Archangium primigenium: one gene and its partner. The protein of the gene in region 1 interacts with the protein of each later gene in a pairwise test. Links are inferred from orthologs where the notes say so. Each region holds a gene or a part of one and is shown in the gene's direction. Other genes may lie near its edges. The genes, in order: I3V78_RS04095 and ung.

Region 1 (5,719 bases):
CGAGGTGAGCGCAGTGCCTACCTCGCCGTGGGCTGTTGATGCCCACGGCGAGTTCAATGCGACTTGTTCTTCACGCATTAGGCGTTGACGAAGGAAGACGCACTCCCTATGTTAAGACGTGTCGATGTTCGTCGAAGATTAGGCGCCAAGTGAAGGGCGACTAGGGCTGCCGCAGAGCGCGGGGTGTAGGCGGAGCTTTGCTCAAGAGCGGGGAGCCGGAGCAGACGATCTGCTCTCACGGTCGAAGGCTCGCGAGACGGAAATAAAAAACCCCGGGGTCATCACCAGCGAAGTACTCGCTGGGAGAGGACGACCCGGGGACAGTGGAGGAACATTATGCAAACCCCTTCGGGTGTGCAACCCATTTCCTTCGTTGCTCTGACGAAGGTGTTGTCCGCGCCACGGCTGGCTGCTTACCGACTGGACCCAAACGACACTCCGCGCGTGATCGTTGGGCGTTACAGGTGGAATGACGCGCTATGCATGTCGCTCTACGCCCCGCTGGGGTGCTTGGAGGTCGCCTTCCGCAACAGTCTCCACGAGGGGCTGTCCGTACTCAAAGGCACATCGGCTTGGTACGACCTCAACCCCGCGTGGTTGTCGTCGCGTGAGCTGGATGCGATCAAGGCCGCGAAAGCGGAATTGGTAAAGAACAACCGACCATTGGATCCCGGCCGCATCGTGGCGGGGTTGAATTTCGGATTCTGGACAAGTCTGGTGAGCCGTTCTTATGAACAGGTCATCTGGCCTGCTCTTCTGAAGTCCGTGTTTCCGCACATGACAAGGAGCCTCCGGACGCGCCATCGCGTGGCGGAGCGCATGCACCAAGTGCGCAATCTCCGCAACCGAGTCTTCCACCACGAGCCCATCTGGAGATGGAGAGACCTTCCCCAAAAATACTCCGAATTGAAAGAGGCCATAGGTTGGTTCGAACCCGCGTTGCTTCGCATTCTCCCTGGTGCGCACGTTTTCGATGAAATTCATTCGAGGGGCCCCGCGTCGTTTGAGGTGGATGTGCAATGAGCGCCACGCGCCAAGGTCATGCCCATGAGCCATTTTGAAGAAGGGGCGGGTCCTCCGTGGCCCTTGTGGCCGCTGTGCTCCGTTGTGGAGACGCTTTTCGTGGGTTTGCCCGTATCCCGGCACCAAGCCAAAGAAGGCGAACTGGCGATCCTGGAGCCCGTGCTCAGTGTCGGAGACATCGAGGCGGGGCGGATTGCCGCTCGAACTGAATTGCCGCAAGTGCCGTTGCGCCCGGGTTCCCTGGACCGATTTCGTGTTCAACCGGATGATCTGCTCGTCTCCTGTCGGGGCACCGTCCTGAAGGTGGCGCTGGTATCTGAGAATGAGGCCTCGCTCCTGGTCAGCTCGAACCTCATCGTGGCGAGGCCGGGAACGCGGATTCTCCCCTCTGTCTTGCTGGCACTTTTTCGAAGTTCGGCGTGGCAGGGACAAATGCGTCTTCGGGCACGGTCCTCCTCAGGATTGGTTCAGCTCACCGTGAAAGACATCGAGAACCTGCCCGTTCCTGTACCGCCTCTGGCATTGCAGCAGGAACTCGCCAAACTCATTGAGGCAGAGCAAGAACACCATCAGGCGGCGTTACGGGTAGCGGCCCTGCGCCGTGACCTCGTGGACGGTATGGTCGCGGAGCTCTTGTTGTCAGCTGTAGGGAAGGCGGAGCCACATGAGTCCGAAAACGGCTGAAATAGAAGGACCTCTTGGGGAGGCCATGGGCGTCCTTCGTGCGCATGGTTCGACTCAGCACGATGCGGCAGGCTACATCCTCCGATTACTGCTTTTGAAGATGCTGAGCGATACTGCGGATGGCTCATCCTCTTCGCGAGGGACTCGGTTCGTCGTGCCTCCTTCGGCACGGTGGTCTCGACTGTTGGGCATTTCTGCCGTCGACTTGGGTGACTGTATCAATAATGCGTGCGCCGTGTTGGAGGAGGTCAACCCCTCGCTGGACAGGCTCCTGACGAAGGCTGATTTCAATTCCATTGAGTTGGGCAGGCAGGTGCTGCACGAATTGGTCCATACGCTTTCCTCTCTCCCTCCGCTGCGCGAAGCATTGGTATTGAATGGTCATTTGGGAGAAGCTGCCGACGCGTTCCTCCATCGGTTGGCGGAGACAAGCGGTCGAGGCGTTGGTTTGTACTATACGCCGCCCTCGATGGCGCGGCTCCTGGCCGAACTCTTGGCTCCAAGTGACGGCATGCGCCTCTACGACCCTGTTTGCGGCGTGGGCGGATTCCTCTTGGAGTCAGCGCGCTGGGTTGCCTCCCATACTGAAATGAGTCTGCCCCGCGCGGCGGCCTCTCTGGTTCTGCATGGCCACGAGAGGAACGCGGAACAGTGGGCCTTGTGCCGGATAAACCTGCTGCTGCACGGTATCTCCGATGCCAACGTCAAACTCGGGGATGCCTTGTGGTCTCCATTCACAGGGGCAGCTGGGAAGTTGCTCGAATACGACAGGATCCTGGCGGACCCTCCATGGGGAGCGCGTGAGTGGGGGGCGGAACGGGCTGCGGAAGATGCCTTTGGACGCTTTGATCCCGTGCCGCCCGCTCATGGAGCGGACTATGCATTCGTACAACATTGTCTGGCCTCTCTTTCCGAGCAAGGCATGGCCGCGCTCTTGATGCCGCGCGGAGTGCTCTTCCGTGGAGGTGGCGAGGAGCACATTCGCGGCAAGCTCCTGCAAGAGGACCGGTTTGAAGCCATCATCGGTCTGCCGAGGAACATTCTTTACGAGACACCCATTGCGCCCGTTGTCTTGATCTTGAGGCGGGGGAAGTCTACAGATCGAAGGGGACGGGTGCTGTTCGTTGATGCCTCTCACTTGGGGACGACGAAAGCGAGACGACGCGTACTGTCACGAGACGACATTCATTGGGTTGGGAGGATTTTCCGGGAATTCGATGGCGACAAACGCTATGCGTGTGCGGTTCCCTTGGATGAAATAGCGAAGGCCAACTGGAACTTAAACGTCGAACTGTATGTCAAGAGTGATGAGGCCAGCGCACCATTCGATCTTGAGGCGCGACTCAACGCGATCGCCGCTGTTGAGGCTCAGCGAGAGGCGGCTGCACGGCATATGGATGCAGCCATTGGCAGGCTGAGGCGTCTGTACCCCTTCGATTCTTGATGAAAATACGCCCTACCGGGAGGTGTCGGGGCGGAAGCGCCGCTCGATGCGCGCGCGGAGCAGCTCCAGCACCTCCGCCTCGCTCGTGCCCGCCTCGGGCGCGAGCCGCACGGTGACGCCGCCCCGGCCCACCAGGGCCTCGTCCTCCAGCTCCCGGCCCCCCTGTACCAGCCGCACGTGCTCGGGGGCCAGCTCCACCGCGTAGGGCTGGAGGTACAGGTCCACCAGGCGCTGGCGCAGCCGGGCCGCCGTGAGCGCCTCGCGCTCCTCGGGGAGCAGTTGGAAGCCCACGCTCGTGCCGCCCAGGCGCACCCCCTGCTCCACCACCGTGCCCAGCCGCAGCGCGTGCGGCAGCAGCGCCTCCTGGCCCTCGGTGCGGCTGTAGAGCCAGTAGCTCTTCTGCGTGTGGGCGCACAGCGGACACACCAAGCCGTTGAGCTCGTCGAGCCCTCGCGTGCGGAGCAGGTGCTGCAGGAGCACCTCCTCGCCGCACGCCTTGCACTGCTCCTGGGGGCCGATCACCGCCAGCACCGAGCGGCCCCGCTCGGCCACGTCCGCGCGCTGCAGCGCCAGGGGCACCGCGGCCAGGAGTTCCGCCTCGCGCAGCTGCAGCCCGAAGCGCACCTCCTTCTTCATCACCCGCAGGCCCAGCTCCAGGTGGCGCGGCAGCCGCGTGAGCGCCTGGTCGTAGGGGGGCGCCCCCGGCATGTCCAGCTCGCGCCACAGCTCGTAGCGCTCGGCCCAGGCGTCGCTCGTGTCCAGGCCCGGGGGCGGGCGGCCCGCGGCCTCGGCGAAGAAGGCCATGAGCGTGAGCGCCACCTGCCAGGGCTCCTGGGTGACGGTGTCCTCCAGCCGCCGCGCCAGCTCGCGCGCGGCGGGCGTGGCGCGCTGCCGCTCCAGGCGCAGCACGCCCTGGCGCACCAGCGGACTCTCCAGCACCGGATCGAAGACGCGCGGCTTGCGGCCCTTGGCGCGCTCGGGGAGGGTGGTCATGCGTTGGTTCCTCAGGTGGGTGAGCGTGCGCGCGGCGCGCTCCAGCTGCCGCATCCGGGCCCGCGCGTCGCGCGCCAGCTCGGCCCGCTCCTCGTCCAGCTCCCCGCGCGACTCGCTCAGGTAGTCCCGGCCCTCGGCCTCGCGGCGCCGGGCCTCCTCGTACAGGCGCGCGGTGGCCGTGGCGCGCAGGCGCTCGCGCTGCTGGCGCAGCGAGTGGGCCGCCGTGGACAGGACGTGGATCCGCCGCTCCAGGTGCGCGAGCCGCTCGTCCTCGCTCAGCGCCTCCGGCTCGCCCGCGCCCACCCGGGCCGCGAGCAGCTCCAGCGTGGCCCGGTCTCCCGCCGCGTAGGCGACGTTGACGCGCACCATGAGCGCTTCCAGCCGCGTGCGCTCGGCGTCCGACTGCGCCAGGTCCGGGTGCAACAGCCGCGCGAGCCGCCGGCGCAGCCGCTTGAGCAGCCCCGCTTCGTCCTCCGCGCCGGGCTCGGGCAGCGCCGCGCGGGGGGCTCCGGCGGGGCGGGCGCCGGCGTCCTCGGGCGCGTCGTCGTCCTCGAAGTCCTCGAAGTCCTCGTCCGCGTCCTCGGGCGGCGCGGGCGCGGGGGTCGCGCGCGGGGCGGTGGCCTCGGGGCGGCGCTTGGGGGGCGCGGCGGGGGGCGGCTGCTCGAGCTGGCGCGTGAGCGCGGCGACCGCGTCCTGAAGTGAGCGCAGCCGGCGCAGGAGCCGCTCGGCGCGGCCCACCTCCTCGGAGGGCGCGGCCAGGGTGTCCTCGTAGGCGCGGGCGAAGCGCTCCAGCTCCTGGTTGAGCGACTCCAGGCCCGAGTCCAGGGCGTCGATCTCCGCGAGCAGCTCGGCCAGGCGCCGCTCGGCCCGGGCCAGCGGGGTGTCCCCGGGGGGCGGCACGACGCGAAGCAGGGCCGACTCGGAGGCGAGCGGGGCGGCGGACGGAAGGGACATGGGCGGGACACGGTGATCGCCCGGAAACGGGCCGGGTGCAAGCCGATGACGCCCGCCCGCCGGGGAGGCGGGCGCCGGGCCGTGTACGGCGGGCGCGCGTCGGCCTATGCTCGGGGTGCACCCCCCTTCCGGAGGCAGTCCATGGCTGGCCGAGACCCCTATCGTCGTGTCTATGGCACCCAGCCCCTGCGCCGCGTGGGCGCGGGCCAGGATCAGTTCGACAAGGAGTCCCTGGAGGGGCCCGCGGAGGATCCCGTGGCCTCGGTGCGCACGCAGCGCCAGCTCGACGCGCCGCTCACCCCCGGGCGCAAGAGCTTCGCCGCGAGCCTGGAGCGCACGGCTACGCCCCCGAAGAAGTAGCCAGCTGGCGCAGCTCCTCGGGATCGTGGGCGCAGAACACGCGCACCTTGTCGGACTGGGTGCGCACGAGCTCGCGCAGCCGGGCCCGGTTCTCGTGGCGCTCGCGGCCCTTCATCTGGAGCAGGTTCTGCATCACCCGCAGGCCCAGGGAGCAGTGGTCCTCGGGCGCCATCTCCCCGTGGAAGAAGTAGGCGTCCCCGGCGTGCAGCAGCCAGCGGTCCCCCCGGTCCACCGCCACCGCGCAGTGGCCGCGCGTGTGGC
Region 2 (5,621 bases), 8.3 Mb from region 1 along the record:
GCGAAGTCCCGCCACTGCGCCTCGGTGTGGTGCTCGTATTGCTGGGCCGCGTAGCCCTTGTGCCGCTGCCACGCCTCGCGCTCGCGCTCGTTCCACGCGAGGGCATCCGGCAGGGCGGGGGGCACCACGTCGGTGAGGACGGGCGGGGGCTCCGTGGGGCGGCCGGACGCCCAGGGCGGACGGGCGAGGACGGGCGGCAGTTGCTCGGGCGTGGCGTCGGGCGCGTCCGGTCCTCCCGCCTGTTCCTGGAGGCGGGTGACGAGCTGGACCACGTCCGCGGACTGGCCGACGAGCAGCGCGGGCAAGGCGTCGCCCTGGCGGCGCAGCACGTGGGTGAGGACGCTGCGCGCGGCCTCACCCTCCTTGCCCCGCGTGCTGGCCCGGGGCGCGAGCAGTCGCAGCGCGCGGTGGGGGGCGCGCGCGGTCGCCTCGAGCAGCGAGGCCATCATCTCCTTGCCGTGCTCCACGGACCGCTCGAGCAGGAGCGAGAAGGCCTCGTCGGAGTCGAGGCGCGCGAGGTGGTCCGCCCACTCCCGGAGGAACTCCGTGCTGAGGTAGCTGCGCTGGATGATGTCTTGGAAGAAAGCGAAGCTCGCCAGGCCCATGCCGTCGAGCAGCGAGGGGAGGAGGCCGGTGTCGCCCTGCATCAGATGGTAGGGCTTCACGCCGGGGAGGAAGGGGGTGAGGGCCTCGAGCGTGGAGACACTGGCCACCAGGTAGGTGGGGAGCTCGTCGTGGGTGCCCTGGGCCTCGGTGAGCACCCAGTCGGCCTCGGTGGGGAAGAGGAAGGCCGAGGCGGCGCGCTGCTCGGAGGTGAGACGGAGCGCGGAGGCGGCCTCGCGCGCGGCCTGGTAGCCGGCGTCGTCGGCCTGGGTGGCGAGCAGGGCGCGCAGGCGAGGCAGGCCGTGCAGACCGCCGTAGGCGAGGCGTTGGAGTCGTGCCGACCGCGAATTGGAGGACGTGCCTCGGCGGACCCGGGGGGGCGTGTCCTCCGTCACGTGCATGTCCAGGGACAGCAGCGTGGCGCGTGTGGTGTGCGCGGGGCCCGCGAGCGCGAACAGCAGGTCGATGCCGGGCTCGCCGCGGGGGTGGTGGTTCCAGTCGTCCCGGTGCTGCAGGACGGTGAGCAGGACGGCGTCCTCCTCGGGCGTGCCCGGGGTGGGCTCGGCGCGCTTGAGCCGCTCGGCGAGGGCCTGGGTCTCGGCGGTGAGGAGGCCGGGCTCGGTGTCCGGGACGACGTCCTTGATGCGCGCCTGGAAGTCCTCGCGCGCCTGGGCCCAGGCCTTCTTGGGGCTCGCGAGGGCGCGCACGGGCACGGCCACGCCGCCGCGCCGGGGGTGCACGCGGCGCAGCAGGTCCTCGGTCCAGAAGATGGGGCCCGTGGGCGTGGGCTCCGGGGACGGCGCGACGGGCGCGGGTGCGACGGGCTTGGGCTTTGGAGCGGCGGCCGTCACCGGGGCGGGCGTCGGGGTGGGCGCCGGGGCGCTGCCGGCCTCCGCGTAGCCCTTCTTGACCTTCTCGGCGATGAGCTTGTCGTGTTCGGTCTGGGCCTTCTGCGCGGAGGGGAAGGTCTTCTGTTGGGTCTGGCCGTCGGTGCCCAGGCGACCCCAGCGGACGGTGAAGCCCGTGCCCTCCAGCGCGATCTCCCAGAACTTCCGCGAGCTACCCTCGGCGAACTCGAAACGACGCATGCTCGGCTCCGTGAAAGGAGGCCCCACCCTAGCGCACCCGCGCTTTGCAATCCGCCGGGGGGTTGGGCTAGCAAGACGGAAGCGCCCGAGGTCCCCGGGTTTCCCTGGAGAGTCCGCCCCATGTCCGATGCCCCCAGCCCCTCCGAGGGCAAGAAGCTGCGCCGTCCCGTGGAAGAGGTTCGCGCCGAGCTGCTGGCCGACGCGGACGTGAAGGAGCAGGCGCGTCTGCTCAAGCTGCCGGTGGAGAAGTACGTGGAGAAGATCCTCGACTACGCCCTCCACCCGGAGAAGCCCCCGGCGATCATGATCGTCCCGGACGAGGCGCTCAAGCAGCAGGATCCCCAGGCCCCCACGGTGGCGGAGATCGAGACCTACCTGCAGAAGGTGGTCAGCGGCGAGGTCGTGGTCAATCCGGCGCACCAGCCCGATGGCTTCCACGCGAAGGAGCCGGCGGATCGCTACGGCGCGGCGCTCGGCAGCGCGGACGACCTCCAGGGCGCGAAGGCCAAACCCGCCGAGCAGGACCTGGGCCTCAAGAAGGACTCGAACTTCAAGGGCTGAGCCCGGGGGGCGACCACCGGTGGGCAACCAAGGGAGCGCACGGGGCGTGCGGCCTTTTTCGCGGGATCAGGAAACTAATAACCCCGCCGCCCGAGAATCCTTTTGTCAGCAGCACACAGGGCCGCACAGCGGACCCCTCACGAAAAGGATTTCACCATGGGTTTCCTCAAGGGTCTCGGCAAGGCCATCGGCAAGATCGCGAGCATCGCGGCTCCCATCGTCTCGATGATCAACCCCCTGGCCGGCGCGGCCGTCAAGCTCGCGGGCGACCTGGCCAGCGGCAAGAATCCCCTGCAGTCGCTCATGGGCGCGGCCACCAGCTTCATCCCCGGGGGCGGCATCTTCAAGAACCTGCTGGGCAAGTTCGGCGGCGGCGCCCTGGGCGGCCTGCTGGATGGCGCGGGCGGCAACAGCCTGCTGAGCGGCGCGCTGAACCTGGCCAAGGGCAAGGGCGGCATCACCAACGTGCTCGGCGACCTCTTCAAGAGCGTGGCCGGCAAGAACCTGAGCCAGCTGGGCCTGAACAACGCCGCGGAGCTCGCCGCCCAGCGCATGGCGCAGACCCTGGTGCGCTAGTCCCCACCGTCTCACACAGGACGTCGTCACGCGGGCCCGGGAGGGAGTTCCTCCTCGGGCCCGTGGTGTTTTGGACGACCTGGGAAGAAACCCCTGGGGCATGACCGCGAAAGTAGGGTAGGAGCCGGGACCTCTCTGGACACATGCGTGGAGACGAGATGAGCCCGTGGAAGGACCAATTGCCGGCCGGATGGCGCCGGGTGCTTCAGGACGCGCTGGCCAACCCGGCGTTCACCCGGTTGCAGGCGTACGTGGAGCAGGAGCGGCGGCGGCACACGGTGTACCCGCCCGAGGAGGACCTGTTCTCCGCCTTCCGGCTGACGCCCTACGAGCAGGTGAAGGTGCTCGTGCTCGGGCAGGACCCGTACCACGGGGCGGGACAGGCCCACGGGCTGGCGTTCTCGGTGCGCCCGGGAGTCCGGCCGCCGCCCTCGCTGGTGAACATGTTCAAGGAGCTGCACGACGACCTGGGCCTGCCCGTGCCCAGGGACGGCTCGCTGGTGCCCTGGGCCGAGCAGGGCGTGTTGCTGCTCAACGCGGTGCTGACGGTGCGCGAGGCCACGCCCAACTCGCACGCGGGGCAGGGCTGGGAGGCCTTCACCGACGCGGTCATCCGAGCGGTGAGCGACAAGCCGGAGCCCGTGGTCTTCGTGCTCTGGGGGGCCTACGCCCAGAAGAAGCAGAAGCTCATCGACCCCCGGCGGCACGTGGTGCTCGCGGGGCCGCACCCCTCGCCCCTGTCGGCTTCCCGGGGGTTCTTCGGCAGCAAGCCCTTCAGCCGCGCCAACGCGGAGCTCCAGAAGCGGGGCCAGGCGCCCGTCGATTGGCGCCTGCCCGCCTGACGCGCCCCGCGCGCGCCGCCGCGTGACTGGGTAGAGTCGCGGCACCATGGCGAAGAAGAAGGCCGTCCGCGCGGCGCCCCCGAAGAAGAGCGCCGCCTCCCCGAAGAAGAAGGCCCCGCCGCCCGCGCCCCCCCCGCGGGCCGCACGCTCGCGCCCGCGCCCCGCCGCGCCCGTGGACCTTCCCCTGCGCGAGCCGAGCGGGCCCCTGGCCCCGGATCCGCTCGACGAGGCCACTCCTCCCCCGCTCAAGGCCCTGCCCGCGGGCGAGCCCCAGCCGGAGATGGCCTTCCCCTTCGAGATCGATCCCAAGCGCATCGAGGAAGGGCTGCAGAAGCTGCGTCAGGAGGCGATGCACTGGGCGAACAAGGGCCGCTACACCAAGGTGCGCTTCAAGTTCCGGGGCAAGCAGCTGCTGCCGGACCTGCCCGTGGCCGCCGTGGCCGCCGCCGAGGGCCTGACGTTCTACTGGGGCGGCATCCTGCGCGCGCTCGTCTTCACCGTGGCCGGCGGCAGCCTGCTCCAGGTGGAGTTCGTCAACGACGCGGACAAGCGCGTGCAGGCGGGCAAGGAGGCCCTGCTCAACGGGGACCTGGACGAGGCCCTGGGCCTCTTCCGCGAGGCGCTCACCATGGACCGGGACAACGTGGGGGCGCACCTCAACGTGGGCGTGGCGCTCAAGCTCAAGGGCGAGAAGGAAGCCGCGCTGGCCGCCTTCGAGAAGGCCAAGGCGTTGGACCCGGAGGGCCCCCTGGGCTCCGAGGCCGAGCGGCTCGCCACGCCGCTGCGGCCCAAGGGCACCGCGTCCCAGACCGGGTAGGGGCCCTCGCCGTGGGTGACGACTTCCCGGCGCTGCTCGGCCCCGCGCGCGAGCGTTACTACCGGCTGGTGCTCGTCCTCTCCGAGTCCCGCTGGCAGGAGCGGCTGCGGCGCGAGCTGCCGCTCTTGCGCGAGGTGCGCGCGCACCAGTCCGCCCTGGACGCGCTGCTCGAGGCCGAGGCCTGGCCGGAGGGCCACCCGCTGCCGCGGGACGTGCTCGAGGTGGAGTCCCTGCGCGAGCAGCTCGTCCGGGACGTGGCGCGCAAGCTCGGGCGCGACCCTCACGAGTCCCTGCCGCGGCTGATGGAGGCCCTGGAGGACTGGCTCATCACCCTGCCGCGCGAGGTGCCCGCCCACCTGCGCGAGGAGACCGCGCGCGAGCTGCTGCCGGACACCCTGCCCGCGCTCCACGAGGCCCGGCGCTTCGGCGAGCGGCTGGAGTCCCTGTTCGGCCCGCCCCTGCTGCTCTCGGGGCGACTGCCCTTCTCCCTGGCGCGGCGCGAGGAGCTGGCCCTGGGTTGGCCCCGAGGGGAGGCCGCCCTGGCCTCGCTCTGGCGCCGCCTGTCGGACGTGGACGCCCGGGGCCTCATGGTGGCCGAGCTGCGCGCGCGCGCCACCCAGGCCCCGCCCCGGGCGCCCACCACGGGGCCCGAGCGGCTGGTGCACACGGCGTTCTGGTACCGCGAGGCGCTCGAGCGGCTCACGCGCATGGCGCGGCTGCGGCTCGTGCCCCTGGAGCCCTCGTCCGTCGAGTGCCTGACGGTGATGTGGTGGCTCTTCGAGCGCGAGTACGCCCCCCAGGTGCGGCTCCTGCCCACGGTGGGCCTCACCGAGGCGCGCGCGGCCGTGCTGGAGGTGGCCTACGAGCTGTGGGATGCCCAGCGCGCGGACCTGCCCGAGGACGAGCGCTGGAACACCCCGCGCTGGGTGCGGCTGGAGCGGCTGGCGGAGCGCGCCGAGGAGCCCCGCAACACTCCCGGCGTCGAGGCCCTGCGCGAGGCCCTGCGCCAGTTGCTCGCGCGGCACGGTGGGGGCACGGGCTCCCCGCGCACCTGGTGGTCGACGCCCCGTCTGGTGGAGCTCGTCCAGCGGCTGCGCGGCGTGCTCGGCTGAAAACCCCGGCGCACGGATTCGA

The links.
Region 2: the proteins of I3V78_RS04095 (region 1) and ung interact in binary tests that used the Escherichia coli proteins (3 or more experiments, as listed by UniProt). The link is inferred for Archangium primigenium from one-to-one orthologs.

What each region holds. Positions count from the first base shown.
Region 1 is NZ_JADWYI010000001.1:949,184-954,902, forward strand. Bases 956-3,941 are described here. They hold I3V78_RS04095 (HsdM family class I SAM-dependent methyltransferase), read left to right. Parts: upstream 956-1,732; coding sequence 1,733-3,151; downstream 3,152-3,941. Other genes in these bases: I3V78_RS04085 (hypothetical protein), read left to right, coding at 956-1,023; I3V78_RS04090 (restriction endonuclease subunit S), read left to right, coding at 1,123-1,707; I3V78_RS04100 (coiled-coil domain-containing protein), read right to left, coding at 3,164-3,941. In the rest of the region: more of I3V78_RS04085, read left to right, coding at 484-955; more of I3V78_RS04100, read right to left, coding at 3,942-5,098; I3V78_RS04105 (hypothetical protein), read left to right, coding at 5,240-5,458; I3V78_RS04110 (MBL fold metallo-hydrolase), read right to left, coding at 5,439-5,719. UniProt on the Escherichia coli protein: The subtype gamma methyltransferase (M) subunit of a type I restriction enzyme. The M and S subunits together form a methyltransferase (MTase) that methylates A-2 on the top and A-3 on the bottom strand of the sequence 5'-AACN(6)GTGC-3'.
Region 2 is NZ_JADWYI010000001.1:9,220,357-9,225,977, reverse strand. The notes cover bases 1,941-4,828. They hold ung (uracil-DNA glycosylase), read left to right. Parts: upstream 1,941-2,986; coding sequence 2,987-3,670; downstream 3,671-4,828. Other genes in these bases: I3V78_RS37780 (hypothetical protein), read left to right, coding at 4,499-4,828; I3V78_RS37785 (tetratricopeptide repeat protein), read left to right, coding at 3,717-4,487; I3V78_RS37795 (hypothetical protein), read left to right, coding at 2,409-2,828; I3V78_RS37800 (hypothetical protein), read left to right, coding at 1,941-2,252. In the rest of the region: I3V78_RS37805 (WGR and DUF4132 domain-containing protein), read right to left, coding at 1-1,691; more of I3V78_RS37800, read left to right, coding at 1,812-1,940; more of I3V78_RS37780, read left to right, coding at 4,829-5,599. UniProt on the Escherichia coli protein: Excises uracil residues from the DNA which can arise as a result of misincorporation of dUMP residues by DNA polymerase or due to deamination of cytosine.